One region of the Salimicrobium salexigens genome, then DNA from elsewhere that is predicted to be linked to it. Evidence: predicted binding sites of a transcription regulator. Region 1 holds the regulator's gene; the other holds the start of a gene.
The links. The regulator Rex, encoded in region 1, represses fermentation and respiration genes when NADH is low (regulators of the CRP and FNR family bind a similar motif). The targets are predictions, from matches to a motif close to TTGTGAAATATTTCACAA.

Region 1 (7,868 bases):
GTCAGTTCTCCTGATTTCCCGGAATCCTGATATACTTCGGGTTTGCAGAGCTCGTCATCGTTGTCCGAGATTTTCTGTTCCCAGCTCTCGATTTCGGTTTCTATCTCTTCAATACGGCGGAGGCGCTTCCGTTCTTCCCGTTTAGCGGCTTTGTCTTCCTGAAAGGAGCGTTTCCCTTCCGTGGAAGCGGCTGCTTCCGGTTTCCCTTTTTCTCTTTCTTCAATAGCCTTCAGTTCCGCTTCCTCGCGTTTTTTCTCCTGATAGTAGTCATAGTCCCCGAGGAACGTGCGCGTCTCCTCCGGCTGCATCTCCACGATCTGCGTGGCGATTTTGTTGATGAAATAACGGTCGTGAGAGACGAAGATAAGCGTTCCGGGATAGTCGACGAGAGCGGCTTCGAGGACCTCTTTACTGTCGAGATCCAGGTGGTTCGTCGGCTCGTCGAGAATCAGCAGGTTCGCTTTCTGCATCATAAGTTTTGCGAGAGACAGGCGGGCTTTTTCCCCGCCGCTCAAAGCGGTCACCGGTTTCAGCACGTCCTCTCCCGTGAACAGGAAGTTCCCGAGAATGGTGCGGATATCCTTCTCATCTTCCATCGGGTAGTCGTCCCACAGTTCATGGAGCACCATCTTCTTCCGGTTCAGTTCGCTCTGTTCCTGATCATAGTAGCCGATCTGTACATTCGCACCGAGCATAATATCGCCGTGGCTCGGGTTGAGTTTTTCCGTAAGCAGTTTGAGAAGCGTCGATTTTCCGACGCCGTTCGGGCCGATCAGAGCGATGGAATCTCCGCGGGAAACGTCCAGACTCACGTCACGGAACAGATAATCGCTGTCCGGATAACCGAAACCGAGATTATCCGTTTTCAGTACATCATTTCCGCTCCGTCTGTCGATCTGAAAAGTGAATTTTGCTGATTTCGCGTCATCTTTCGGCTTTTCGACTTTCTCCATTTTCTCGAGTTGTTTCCGCCGGCTCTGCGCCCGCTTACTGGTCGTCGCCCGGACGATATTCTTCTGAATGAAATCTTCCATCTTCTTGATTTCACCCTGCTGTTTCTCGTACTGCTTCATTTCCTGTTCGAAGTCCGCTTCCTTCTGCTTCAGATAGTCGCTGTAGTTGCCGGTGTATTTCTTCACCCGCTGCAGGGCGACTTCGTATACAGTGTTTACGATTTTATCGAGAAAATAGCGGTCGTGGGAGACAATGACGACAGCACCCGGGTAGGAGGATAAATAGTTCTCGAGCCACGTGAGCGTGTCGATATCCAGGTGGTTCGTCGGCTCATCCAGAATGAGGACGTCCGGTTTCGTGAGCAGGTGTTTTCCGAGTGCCAGTCTCGTCTTCTGTCCGCCGCTCAGCGTAGTGATGGACTGGTCCCACATGGATTCGGGGAAACTGAGTCCCTGCAGTACGGCTTTCATGTCCGCTTCGTACCGGTACCCTCCGGCCATCTGGAATTCGTTCTGCCTGCGGTCGTATTCTTCGAGAAAGTCCTGGTATTCCTCCGGAGAAGCGAAATGATCGGGGTCCGCCATCTCACTTTCCATTTTTCTCAGTTTGTCTTCCATATTCTTCAGATGATCGAAAACGCGGGAGAACTCCTCCCAGATCGTTCCGTTCGACTCGAGTCCGCTATGCTGTTCCAGATAGCCGACGCTTGTCTCCTTGGACTGGAAAATGTTCCCCTCTTCATATCCCATCTCTCCGGCCATCACTTTAAGCAGGGTGGATTTCCCCGCTCCGTTTCTTCCGACGATGGCGATGCGGTCGTTTGTTTGTACTTCCAAATCGATATCGGATAAAATTAACTCAGCTCCAAAACGCTTCGTTAATTGATTCAGCTGCATTAGTATCATAATTTTTCACCTCGACTTATTTAGTGTATCTCATACAAAGCAGAAGGGGCAACAAAAGGTGCTAACTTTGTGAAATCCATCACGTTTTTTGATAAACTATAGAACAGGAGAAAGAAGGAGGAGGAGACATGGGTGATGAAATGAAGATCCCCCAGGCTACGGCGAAACGCCTGCCTTTATATTACCGGTTCATCAATAACTTATACTTACAGGGGAAACTGCGGGTCTCTTCAAAGGAACTGAGCGACGCGGTCAAAGTGGACTCTGCGACGATACGCCGGGATTTTTCTTATTTCGGAGCGCTCGGCAAAAAAGGCTACGGCTACAATGTGGAACATCTGCTGCAGTTTTTCAGAAGAACGCTCGACCAGGATGAGACGACCGAAGTCGCGCTGATCGGGGTAGGGAATCTCGGAACGGCGTTTCTGAACTACAACTTCATGAAAAACAACAACACGAAAATAGTGGTAGCTTTTGATGCGAACGACCGGCTCGTCGGCACGGAAATCGGCGGTGTGCCGGTCGCTCATATCGATGATCTGGAAGAAAAGATGGGAAACGTGTCGGTGGCCATTCTGACGGTCCCGTCCCAGGAAGCTCAGGGGATTACGGATCGGCTGGTGGAGCGGGGCGTGTCCGGGATTCTGAACTTTACACCGGCGCGAATTTCCGTTCCTCCTACCGTACGCGTGCATCACATCGATTTGTCTGTCGAACTGCAGTCACTTGCTTATTTTCTGAAGCATTATCCGCTGTAACCAACTACTCTATTGAGAGGTCCGGGGCTTCCCCCGGGCTTTTTATTATCGTTTCCTGGAAGAGTTTCTTTTCGTGAAACGCAGGGTATAGTCAATAATAATTCGATATTCGAAAGGTCAGGATAAACTATGGCGAAAATACCTGAAAAATGGCTGGTCGTCGTCTCCGTATTATTCGGGACGTTCACCGTCATTTTGAACAATAGTATGTTAAATCCGGTTCTGCCGCGCTTCATCGAAATATTCGATACGACTGCCGTGGGAGCCGGATGGATATTGACGATTTTCATGGTGTCGATGGGTATGACGATGCCGCTCACCGGCTATTTCGGAGACCGGTTCGGGAAGAAGAAAGTCTATCTCGTCGGTCTCACTCTGTTCCTCGTCGGTTCCACTTCCGGTTTCTTCAGCAGCTCCCTCGGCATGGTCATCGCTTCCCGGGCGATCCAGGGCTCTGCCGGGGGTCTTATGATGCCGATTGCGATGGCGCTTATATTCAACTCGTTCCCGAGAAACGAGCGGGGACTGGCCGTCGGAATTTACGGCGTTGCGGCCATGGTGGCGCCGGCAATCGGGCCGACCGTCGGCGGACTGCTCATCCAGGTGCTGGAGTGGCCGTGGCTGTTTGCGGTGAATATACCGTTCGGTCTCATCGGACTCCTATTGTCTGTGAAATTTCTGGAACAGACCGAGAGCGATCCGGAGAAACGGTTCGATCTCATCGGATTTCTGCTCGTCACTTCCGGAATCGGGGGGATACTGTTCGCCCTCGGACGGGGACGTACACCGGAGATTCTTTTTGAACCGCTGAACCTGGGTATTGTCGCAACCGGGCTGATTCTGATATTCGTGTTCGTCCGGTATGAAATACGTCAGGAACAGCCGCTTTTGAATCTGTCGGTGTTCAAAGTGCCGACGTACGCCATATCGATACTGATTACGTCGTCGGCTTCCATCGGTCTCTTCTCGGGCATTTTTCTGCTGCCGCTTCTCATACAGAACGTATACGGTCTGAACGAAGTATGGACGGGGCTCCTGTTCTTACCGGCGGCAGCTATGAGCGGGGTGTTTATGTCCTTCGGGGGGAGACTCCTTGATAAAAAAGGGCCGAAATATGTTCTTCCTCCGGGTCTTGCGATTATGGGGATTTCAACCGTCGGACTCGGGATGCTCGAGACGTCCAGTCCGTTCTGGTGGATTCTACTGCTGAATGCGATCCGCGGAGCCGGGATGGGCATGAGTAACATGCCGGCTACGACGACCGGGATGAACGCGATTCCTGATGAATACGTCGCCCAGGGGTCCGCCATGAACAACATTATCCGGCAGATCGCCTCTTCGCTCGGTATCGTTTTCTTCTCGATCTATTACGAAGTGCGCCGGGCTCAGATTGCTGTCGGTACGAACATGCAGGAAGCGACACTGCAGACGCTGAATGAAGCGTTCCTCGTCTCTTCTGCCGTACTGTTCATAGCTCTTCCGTTCGCATTCTTCATGAAAGGCGTACAGGATGATTAAGAATATACCTGCATAAGATGATTTCGCCAGCACGGCGGAGTCATCTTATTTTTTATGGAGAGAATTTCCATAAATCAGTTTTCGGATGGTGACTTTTAACTTGAAAAACTTCAATATTCTGTTACAATTATCTTAATATTTTGAACATACTAACCAGTAGGTATGATACAGACAATCTCTATATGGACACGCCCGGAACTCCCGGGTAAACAGGCAATAAATAATAGCGAAGGCGTGGGATACAACAATGAAAATCCATCTGCTGTGGAAAAAGGAGGAAATCGAGGAACAGCACATAAACGGGAATAAAATCGCCGTCGTATTCGATGTACTGCTGGCTACATCAACGATAGCTTCTTGTCTTGCCTCCGGGGCTGAACGGATCGTCCCCGTGCTGGACACGAAGGAAGCGTTCCGTGTGAAGGAGAAGCTGAATACTCCGATTGAAGATATACTGCTTGCCGGAGAAACAGACGGTCTGCCTGTGGAGGGTTTCATAAATCCGCTCCCCTCCATTCTGAATAGCCAGGTCGCCGGGAAAACAATCATTTTATCAACGACAAACGGTACAGTCGCAATCCGTAAGGCCGCACCTGCGAAGAAAGTATATACCGCCTCTCTCCTGAACGGGGAGGCGGTAGGGAAGCGGATAGCCGACACACATGATAACGAAACTATCGTGGCGATCTGTTCCGGATCAAGGAACAATTTCTGCATGGAAGACTACTACGGCGCCGGTTATTTCATCCACTGCCTTATAAGAGAGATGGATGACGCTGAATTGACGGACAGCGCCAGGTCGGCACAATTATTTTATGAAAACATGAAAGAGGAAGCAGTGAGCGTACTGGCCCAATCGAGCGTCGGACAAATGCTGTCGGATTACGGGTTTTATGAAGATGTCGCCTACGTTAGTCAGCGTGGGATCATGGACGTTGTACCACGGCTGAATGAGGCGGGGACGGTCCTGATGGATGAAGGGGATACCTTTTCGGAACACGGCCCGGCTGAAAAACAGCGGTATCATCTGTAAGCCGGGGGATCATAAATGCAAAACGGAAAGGAGTCATTTTATATGAACACGGAGCACTTTCGATTTTGGCCGGCACGTCTGCCGAAAACGTTAACCCTACCCGAGACGACCATCAATTATTACGGCGGTACGCTGACGTATCGGAGTCTTACCGATGAAGTGGAGCGGCTCGCGGGATATCTCGAGAATGAACTGGGTGTGGAGCCGAACGATACACTGCTTTTGTACATGCAGAACTCCCCACAGTTTGTAATAAGTTTCTTCGCTATTCTGCGACTGTGGGCGACAGTCGTTCCGGCCAACCCGATGAGCACGACGGAGGACCTCGCCTTTTATGTGAAAGACTGCGATATACGTCATGTACTGACGGGGGAGGAGCTGTACAGTAAAGCGGTACCGTTGAAAGAGAGCACTTCTGTAGACGATATCATTGTCGCTTCCTACGCGGATTACATCGACCGGGAGAAGGCGCCTGCAGACATACCGGATGCCGTGCTTGGTACAGGTAAACCGTTCACGGAAGGAATACCGTGGGAAAAGGCGCTTGCTAATACGAAGGACCCGTCTCCTTACAACGGTACAGGGGCAGACGTCGCGATGATCCCTTATACTTCGGGAACGACCGGACTGCCGAAGGGGTGTGTGCATACGAACGACACCGTTCAGGCGAATACATATGGTGCTTCCGCCTGGATGAGCATGGTTGCGGACACGGTTACGCTGACGACGCTGCCTCTGTTTCACGTCACCGGGCTGGTGCACAGCGCACTCGCTCCGATCGCCTCCGGCAGTACGATGATCATGCTGACGCGCTGGGACCGGGATTACGCGGCGAAAGCGATCGAAGCATATGGATGTACCCACTGGATTAACATCAGCACCATGCTTATCGATTTTCTTGCGAACCCTGCTCTTGAAAACTATGACATTTCCTCACTGGAAGTCATTGGCGGCGGCGGGGCTCCGCTCCCCGCGGCGGTAGGTGAACAGCTGTATGAGCGCACCGGTCTCCGGTACGTGGAAGGTTACGGGCTGTCGGAAACGATTTCCCATACGCACTTTAATCCGCCGGATCGTCCGAAAATGCAGTGCCTCGGTATTCCTTCTTTCGATGTGGATGCACGGGTGATCGACGTGGCCATAGGAGAAGAAGTTGCGGGTTATGAGGAAGGCGAACTCGTCGTAAACGGTCCTCAGGTGTTCAAAGGGTATCACAATCGCGAGGAAGAGAACGAGCAGTCCCACATCGAACTGGATGGGAAAACTTTTTTCCGGACCGGAGATATTGTGAAGAGGGACGAAGAAGGATATTTCTTCCTGGTTGATCGTCTGAAGCGCATGATCAATGCTTCCGGTTTTAAAGTATGGCCGACGGAAGTGGAGTCTATTCTGTACAAACACCCCTCCATCCATCAGGCATGCGTAGTGAGTGAGCCTGACGAGAAGCGCGGGGAGACGGTGAAAGCTTTCGTCATTCTGAATGATCAAGCCGAAGGAGATATTAAGGAAGAGGATATCATCGAGTGGTCGAAAAATCATATGGCCGCCTATAAATACCCCCGTATCGTGGAGTTCAGGGACAGCTTTCCGATGACGAGCAGCGGTAAGATTCTCTGGAGGAAACTGCAGGAGAACGAATAGACCCTGCTTTAAAAATCGGAAGAAGGAAGATGGTGTAACCGCAAAAATGTAAGCGTTATCTTTTGAAGTGTAAATCAGACATAGTGAACAGTCAGTTAACAGGGAGGAATTTTATATGGAAACGAACAGTATTCAAAACGTAGCCGTCCTCGGCGCCGGGTCGATGGGACAGCAGATTGCCATGCTCTCTGCTCTTGGAGGGTTCACGACGTATCTGCAGGACATTAATGGGGAATCACTCTCCAAGGCCGGGCAGTCGCTTGAAGCACGCATGGACGACTGGGTGAAAAAAGAAAAGATTTCCGGGGAAATAAAACAGGCCGCCTTCGACAAACTCCACATGACCACAGATCTGAAAGAAGCGGTCCAGAGTGCGGATATAGTGATTGAAGCAGTAGTGGAAAAATTGGATGTGAAGCAGGAAGTATTTGCGGAACTGGATAAACTGGCTCCGAAAGAAGCCATTCTGGCGACGAACAGCTCCTCGATCGTAAACTCCAAAATTGCCGAGGTGACGGAGCGGCCCGACAAAGTCGTCAATATGCATTTCTTCTTTCCTCCTCTCGTCATGGACTGTGTAGAAGTGGTGAAAAGCGATCAGACATCGGAGGAAACCGCCAACGCGGCTGTGAAATTTTGTGAACAGCTCGGACGGACGGCCGTCCTGCTGGAGAAAGAGATCTACGGCTTTATCGCCAACCGTCTGTTATTCGCCATTTCAAACGAGGCGCTCTACTTATACGAAAACGGCTACGCCGATTTTGAAGATATCGATATTATTACGAAGAAAGCACTCGGCCATCCGCTCGGCCCGTTCGAACTGATGGATCTATCAGGCATCGACGTCGGCTATTATGCGAACAAGCAGCTGTATGAGGAAACAGGGGATCCGAAAGACAAACCGGCCAAATCGGTGGAAGAGAAAGTGAAAGCGGGGAATCTCGGGCGAAAGACCGGCAAAGGCTGGTACGAGTATTCCGGAAACAAAAAAGTGAAGAAATAAAAGGCGCGACCTGTGCACCGGTATAGAACCGGGGTACGGAAACTGACCCAGAGGAG
Region 2 (7,868 bases), on a different contig from region 1:
CATGCAAGTCATATAAATGAAGATGGATATGACGAGAGTGGGCAGAGGTCCTTTCGTGATCGTCATGATCAGGAGAAAAAACGTCGCAGCCACAGCAGTAATGACGGCGGTCTGGAGCAGTTTCCGCTCGTGGATGATCCCTCCGAGACGTCCGATCAGAAAGCTCCCTGTAATAATGGCAAGCCCGTTAATTCCGAACAGGATACTGAACACTTGGGGACTCACTCCGTAGATCCCCTGATAAACGAACGGTGTACCCGATACGTAGGCGAAGCTTCCTCCGTGAACGAAGCCGATTGTGAGAGCGTAGCCGATGAAGGAGCGATCCACGAGCAGCCGCCCGATCGTTTTTACGGAAGCACCGACGGAACTCGGGATCCTTCTTTCTTTCGGGAGCGTCTCCGGCAGTTTCCACGTCACGGTAAATACGATAATCAGGCCGAGTAAGGAGAGAAAGTAAAAAATCGTGTGCCATGAAGAAAAAGGGAACCATAAAATCGCTCCGCCGGCCATCGGTGCAATCATCGGTGCTGTAGCATTGATGACCATCAGAAGAGCGAAAAATTTCGTCAGCTCCCTCCCGTCGAACACGTCACGGACGACAGCACGGGACAGGACGACTCCTGCGGAGGCCGTGAATCCCTGGAGAAATCTTGCGATGATGAGAATATAAATATTCGGAGCAAGCGCACAGAGCAGGGATGCGATAGCGAACAGAAACAGGAAAACTGTGAGCGGTCTTTTTCTGCCCGAAGCATCACTGATGGGGCCGACAACGATTTGACCTATCGCAAGTCCGATGAGGCAGGCGGTTAAGCTCAGCTGGACCATGGAAGCGGTCGTCGCGAGGTCCCGGGCGATTCCCGGGAAACTCGGTAAATACATATCTATATTGAGCGGCCCCATAATCCCCAGCATTCCAAGCAGAAGGGCCAGGCCGAAACGTTCCTTTCCGGTCGGATTATGTAACATGGATTGAACACCTCTTTTGTCGTTATATCCCTCCATTTTATACCTCTGTGTCACAATATGCTAACCCTTACCCATAAAAAAATGAATGTTTTTCTACCGAGGAGGGTATGGGGGAGTAGGAAGATTTATAGGAGGGGTCATTTATGACATATAAGACAGTTATACTCGGCACAGGACCTGCAGGACTTACAGCAGCGATTTACCTGGCCCGCGCGAATATGGAACCGCTGGTCATCGAAGGACCGGAACCGGGAGGGCAGCTTACCCTGACTACGGAAGTGGAGAACTACCCCGGTTTTGCGGACGGTATTATGGGTCCGCAGCTGATGGATGATATGAAGAAACAGGCCGAACGTTTCGGAGCCGAATTCAAAAGAGGATGGGTGGAAGAGGTGGATACTTCCGACCGCCCTTTCAAACTGAAAATCAACGGTATGGAGGATATTGAAACGAGAAGCCTGCTTATCTCTACCGGGGCCTCCGCCAAAATGCTCGGAATTCCCGGGGAGAAAGAGAACATAGGGAAAGGCGTAAGCACCTGCGCTACGTGTGACGGCTTCTTTTTCCGCGATAAGAAACTGGTTGTAGTCGGGGGCGGAGATTCCGCGATGGAAGAAGCGAACTTTTTGACGAAGTTTGCAAGGGAAGTGCAGATCGTCCACCGGCGCAACGAACTGAGAGCTTCCAAAATCATGCAGGACCGTGCCAAAGCCAACGAAAAAATAACGTGGGCACTTAATAAGTCACCGGTGGAAATGCAGTCGGACGGTCTGAAGATAAGTGGACTCAAAGTGCAGGATAACGATACAGGAGAAGAAGAAGTCATTGAAACGGACGGAGTATTCGTAGCTATCGGTCACAATCCGAATACGGAGTTCGTGAGAGGAAAACTGGACATGGATGAAAAAGGGTATCTGCTCGTGGATCCCGGAACGACCAATACGAACGTAGATGGTATATTCGCCTGCGGTGATGTGCAGGATGCGAAGTATCGTCAGGCGGTTACAGCTGCCGGTACAGGTTGCATGGCAGCGATGGACGCCGAACGTTTTCTGGAAGGCGAAGCAGTTATCGACTGGAGTCAGACTTTATCGTAAAATAAAAAACAGAGCACTGAACCGGTCCGGAGGCGGTACATCTTAAATGATGGAACGTTCCCGGGCCGGTTTTTTATAGGTCCATGAAGAAGAACTGCTTTTCTTTAAATTCCCTGCTGTATCGCGTATAATTAATTGTGAAATGATTCACGTTGGAAAGGCGGTAACGGGAATGAAAGAATGGAATCTGCTGTTGAAAAAAGAGTGGAAAAAAGTTTCGGTGATTGTTCTCGCTGCCCTACTGCTGGCTGTAAGTATTATCGGGCAGGGGTATCTGTTCGTTACAATCGTGGACCGCGTTTTTGTAGAAGGGGGAGGTCTGTCGGCTGTGCTCGTACCGCTGACACTCCTGCTCGGAGTATTGTGGATCCGTACGGGTGTCAGTACTGCGATAGCCCGCACCGGGGTCCGGCTGGCCTCTGGAGCCAAACGTATGATGAGAGAACGGCTGCTTCACAAAATATCGGGAGCATCCGTCGGGGAATCAGGACAGGTGGAAGCCGGGCGGCGGGTGAGCGTTTTCATGGATGCAGTGGAAGAGACGGACAGTTATTTCAGCGGCTACGTGCCTCAGGTGATCCAGTCACTGATCGTACCTCTTTTCCTTTTTGTCACGATTGCAGTTATCCATTTGAACTCCGCTTTTATCATCCTGGCCACTTCGCCGTTCATTCCGCTTTTTTATATAATCATCGGGATGAAAACAAAAGAGAAGTCAGAGGAGAAAGTGGAGGGAATGAATGAACTGTCCGGAAAATTCCTCGATATTTTGCAGGGCCTGACCACGCTGAAACTGTTCCGTAAAGCGAAAGCACAGAAAGAGACGATTGAAACCAGCAGTCTGAGGTTCCGGGATGCGACGATGGAAGTGCTGAAAACGGCGTTCGTGTCTTCCCTCATGTTGGAACTCATTTCTATGCTGAGCATCGGCCTCATTGCTCTTGAAATTGCTCTGCAGCTGATCATATTTGAAAATATGAACTTTTTCACAGCTTTCTTCATTCTTATTCTCGCGCCCGAGTTCTATAACTATCTGAAGCAGCTCGGTTTCGCTTTTCATACAGGTCGGACAAGCATGGGAGCAGCGTCGAAGGTTTTTGAGGAGATCAATAAACCGGAAGACGAGATACAGTGGGGGGAGAAAGAGCTTCCATTATCCCATCCGCCTCATATCGTGCTTCGTGACGTAACGTATCGCTACGGAGAAGACGGGTTTCACACCGGACCTGTCAGCGTAGACCTTACGCCGGGGAAAAACCTTGCAATTGCCGGACGGACCGGTTCCGGAAAATCGACGCTCCTACACCTGATCAGCGGACTGATGCCGGTGAAAGAAGGAACGATCGAGGTGGAAGAGGAGGACCTGCATGAGTATCGTGAGGATGAATGGATGAATCACGTCAGCTATATTTCCCAGGATCCCTACATCTTCTCGGGAACATTGAAAGAAAATATTATTATCGGAGCCGGTGGACGGCCTTCTCCGGAAGAAGTGGAGACCGCCTTGAGAAAAGCAGGTCTTTACGAGTTGACGCAGCGATTGGAAGACGGGATGAATACCCCGTTAGGAGAAGGGGGAAGAGGTCTTTCCGGAGGAGAAAAACAGCGGCTGGCGCTCGCCCGGGCATTCCTGAAAGATCCGTACATCGTTCTTCTCGATGAACCTACAACCGGGCTGGACCTGGAGACGGAACGTATTTTGAGCGAATCACTGACGGAACTGTCGCAGCACGCAACGACGATTACGGTGGCCCACCGCCTGCATACTATACGGGAAGCGGATGAAATTCTGTTTCTGGAAGACGGCCGTGTGGCAGGTCAGGGAACACATGAAGAACTTTTCGGCACCGTGGATGAATACCGCCGGATGACGACGGCGAGCCAGGGAGTGGAAGTGCAATGAAGGAACTGCGAACTGTATTGGCTCTTGTAGCAAGAGAAAAGAAGGATATATGGTTTTCCATCGTCTTCGGGGTGCTGGCCGGCCTGACGACAGTGGGGCTCTTCGGCGCCAGCGGATACCTGATTTCAAAAGCTGCTCTCGCTCCGCCTCTGTATACGCTCATTATCGTTATCGCCATGGTGAAACTGTTCGGTTTTACAAGAGCGCTCGGGCGGTATGTGGAACGGCTGTTTTCGCACCGGGCCACCTTCACGATTTTAAGTCATATCCGGACCCGATTTTTTGAAATGCTTGAGCCCGAAGTGCCCCACATATTCCGGAAATACCGGAGCGGGGATCTTCTCGCACGGGTCATCGGGGACGTGGAGAGCCTGCAGAACTTCTTCCTGCGGGTTTATTATCCCCCGATTGTGCTTCTCATCGTGTTTTTGAGCACTATCATTTTCACTACTTTTTTCTCATGGATGCTCGCTCTCCTATTCTTTCTCGGCCTGGTCATCGTAGGAGTGGTGATTCCGTTCATAGCTACACTGAAACAGCGGAAGAGCCAATATTCCGTAAGAGAAGGTCGTGGCATTCTCTCCACGAAGCTTGCAGAGTGGCTGTACGGCTTCCGTGATTTGAAGATATATCAGAAACAGGAGGAAACAGAGGCCGATCTCAGGGAATCGATGGAGACATACGAAGCTGCTCATGAACGGCAGCAGCTGCAGATGGCTGGCGGAGAAGGATGGAATCTGCTGGCTTCTCTGACAGCGACGTGGGCTGTTGTTCTCGTTTCCGTCTGGCAGATCGGAGCCGGGGAGCTGGACGGGATTTTCCTTGCCATGTTCATCATGATTTCTCTCATGGTATTTGAAGATGCCGGTCCTATGGCGAACGTGCCCAGGCATCTGGAAGATAACAGAAACGCAGCGGAGCGCCTGTTCTCCCTTCCCGGACAGACCGGCAGGCACTCGGGAGATGTCTCCCTCGAACCATCCGGACCGCTTTCTTTTTCCATGGAGAATGTAACTTACTCTTTTCCGGAAAGTCTGACTCCTGTACTTCAGGATGCGACCATCTCTTTTCCTGCCGGCTCCAAAACGGCCATCGTCGGGGCCAGCGGGTCAGGGAAGTCGACGATCCAGCAGCTCCTTCTTTCTATGGACGTGCCCGAAGCCGGACGGATTAAAGTACAGGATAAAGACATGCAGAGGGTGAGTCAGGAAAGCGTGTGGAAAGAAGTGAACGCCATTTTACAGGAAAGTCATTTCTTTTATGGAACGGTCAGAGATAATCTTCTTCTTGCCGATGAAGACGCCGATGACCGTAGAATGAAGGAAGTGCTTGAGCGTGTGAAACTGCCGCATCTGTCCCCTGAACATCCGGTAGAGGAAAAAGGAGGGAACTTGTCGGGCGGAGAGAAACAGCGGCTTGCGCTGGCCAGGATTTACCTGAAACCGGCCCGTACGTGGATTCTTGACGAACCGTTTTCCTCGGTGGACGTCCTTACCGAAAGAGAACTGATGCAGGACTTTTGGGAAACAGCGGTTCATGATACGGTTATTCTTATCAGCCATAATCTTAAAGGGCTTGAGCAGATGGATAACATCGTCGTCGTTGAACAGGGACAGGTGATAGAAAAAGGAAGTTATGAGGAACTTATGGAATGGAAAGGGTACTTCTACAGAATGAAGCAGCTCGAAAATACGCTTATCGGCTGACATGGAAAAAAACGCCTTTCCTCCAGAGAGGCGTTTTTTTTACGTGACCGGCATGGGGAGATAGGAGCATCTGTCAGGAAAGCCCTTACAAAGGAATCCATTTTTTAGTAGTATGGGGAGAGGAGGGATTACTATGAATGAACAGCCAGTCAATTTAGGACACGACACGTATTTGATTGACGGATACGATATGGGCTTTGAAGGCAGAACCGGTACTTACGTTCTTAACAACAAATATGTGACTCTGGTTGAAACCGGTCCGGCTCCTTCGGTCGAAAAAATCAGAGAGGGCCTCGATTCGCTCGGTATTTCTCTTGAGGATGTCAAATATGTTATTGTGACCCACGTTCATCTGGATCACGCCGGGGGAGCGGGACTGCTGCTTGACTCCTGTCCCAATGCAGAACTTATCGTCCATCCGAAAGGAAAGCGCCACCTCGTGGATCCGTCCCGGCTTATTAAGGGAGCGAGAGCCGTCTACGGTGAGGACTTCGACCGATTGTTCGCACCGATTCATCCCGTTCCGGAGGAGAAAGTGATTGAAAAAGGGGAAGAAGACGTGCTCATGATAGATGATGAGAGGGAACTGAAATTTTTTGATACACCAGGACATGCCAAACATCACCTCGGTATCTATGACCCCGTGACCGACGGTATTTTCACCGGAGATACGGCCGGGATCAGATATCATCAGGTAGAAGGCATGACTTTTTATCTGCCCTCCACGTCTCCGAACCAGTTCAATCCGGAAGAGATGACGGCACAGATTCAGCGTTTCCGTCACATGAAACCATCACGTCTCTATTTCGGTCACTACGGGATGACGGAGGAGCCCGAGGAAGCACTGAGTCAGGTGAAAGACTGGCTTTCCGTATTTGTGGAAACTCTCAGACAGGAGGACTCTGCGGAAGCGATGGAGAGCCGCCTATTTGAAAAAGTATCCGGATACCTGAGAGAGAATGGGGTGCCGGATGATCACGACGTATACGAGATCCTCCGCCTGGATATGAAAGTATGTGCCATGGGGTTATATGATTATAAGCAGAAAGAAAGTTAGGAAAATATATAAGAAAGAGCGGTTCCACGAGGGAGGCCGCTCTTTCCTATGTTCTGACTTTATATAGATGCCGCGAATCTTTGATGAGTTCCGGATGAAGGGCTCTTGCAAAGAGGGGAAAGTTTTTTAATTTTATCCCTGCTCCGTAGTAATACGCCTGCCACACCAGTTTGGTGCAGTACTGTTTACCACCAGTATTTTTCAGATCGGTGAAGAACCGGTAGGGTGCCCGGGGGTTCGATTCAAAAATGCGCTTGGCGAAAGCGGCCGCCCGTGCCCCGGCTTCTTCATCCCTGGCGCGGTACAGGTAGAGTCGTGCGAACTTGCGGAAAAAACGGTCTGCATCGTCTTTTTTAAGCCCTTTTGGAATGGAGTGGATGACGCTATCGTCTTCTGTGACGATTCCGACGTGACCGATATAGAAAGAATCTTTCTCTCCGATAGGTGAAAACAGAAGATCTCCCGGTTTCAGTTCGGGGCGTGGGGTCGGGGCTGCAGCTTTTCGCGGTTTAAGAAAGAGAAGTACGCTTAAGAAAGTTATGAGGGCGGCTGTGATTTTTTTCATGAGAACCTGGCTCCTTTTGAAACGTTTTGTTTCGTCTATCGTATAGGAGAAGGAAAGAAAAGACAATCAGAAAGGAAGGATTACATATGCAACAGCCGGCAGGCTTCTGGGTCCGTTTGGGAGCGAATATTCTTGACTCGCTCATCATCGGAGTAATTCTGGCGCTCCTTGCGTTCATCGTTTACGGGGACATCACCAGAGCGGGTGAAGCATCTGCGCTCGATGCGCTATCATTTCTTTACTCTTTGCTGCTTCCGGTTTTCTGGCGGGGGTATGTCATAGGGAAGAAGCTGATGGGTGTCCGTATCGTAAAAGTGAGCGGGGAGGACGTAACCATCGGAAACATGCTGCTGCGTATCGTAGTGGGGGGAATCGTCTACGTTCTCACCATTGGTATCGGTGTGATCGTCAGTGCCTTTATGGTAGGTTTGCGCGAGGATAAACGAGCGATACACGATTTGATAGCCGGTACACAAGTCATCCACGACGGAGAGGGTTAACTTCCTCCCTGTCGTGGTATTTTATTAGTAATACATGCTCGTTAAAGGGAGGTTAACATTATGAAAGT

Region 2: the regulator Rex is predicted to act here: its motif matches at 2,205-2,222, upstream of cydD (thiol reductant ABC exporter subunit CydD).

What each region holds. Positions count from the first base shown of each region.
Region 1 is NZ_FTOK01000015.1:5,644-13,511, forward strand. It holds gene BW931_RS12605 (ABC-F family ATP-binding cassette domain-containing protein) at 1-1,859, opposite strand, end outside; gene BW931_RS12610 (redox-sensing transcriptional repressor Rex) at 1,988-2,617, shown strand; gene BW931_RS12615 (MDR family MFS transporter) at 2,747-4,135, shown strand; gene BW931_RS12620 (2-phosphosulfolactate phosphatase) at 4,383-5,168, shown strand; gene BW931_RS12625 (long-chain-fatty-acid--CoA ligase) at 5,211-6,809, shown strand; gene BW931_RS12630 (3-hydroxyacyl-CoA dehydrogenase family protein) at 6,925-7,812, shown strand.
Region 2 is NZ_FTOK01000007.1:90,578-98,445, reverse strand. It holds gene BW931_RS09905 (Bcr/CflA family efflux MFS transporter) at 1-972, opposite strand, end outside; gene trxB (thioredoxin-disulfide reductase) at 1,116-2,069, shown strand; gene cydD (thiol reductant ABC exporter subunit CydD) at 2,242-3,972, shown strand; gene cydC (thiol reductant ABC exporter subunit CydC) at 3,969-5,678, shown strand; gene BW931_RS09885 (MBL fold metallo-hydrolase) at 5,812-6,735, shown strand; gene BW931_RS09880 (YiiX/YebB-like N1pC/P60 family cysteine hydrolase) at 6,782-7,300, opposite strand; gene BW931_RS09875 (RDD family protein) at 7,387-7,800, shown strand; gene BW931_RS09870 (hypothetical protein) at 7,861-7,868, shown strand, end outside.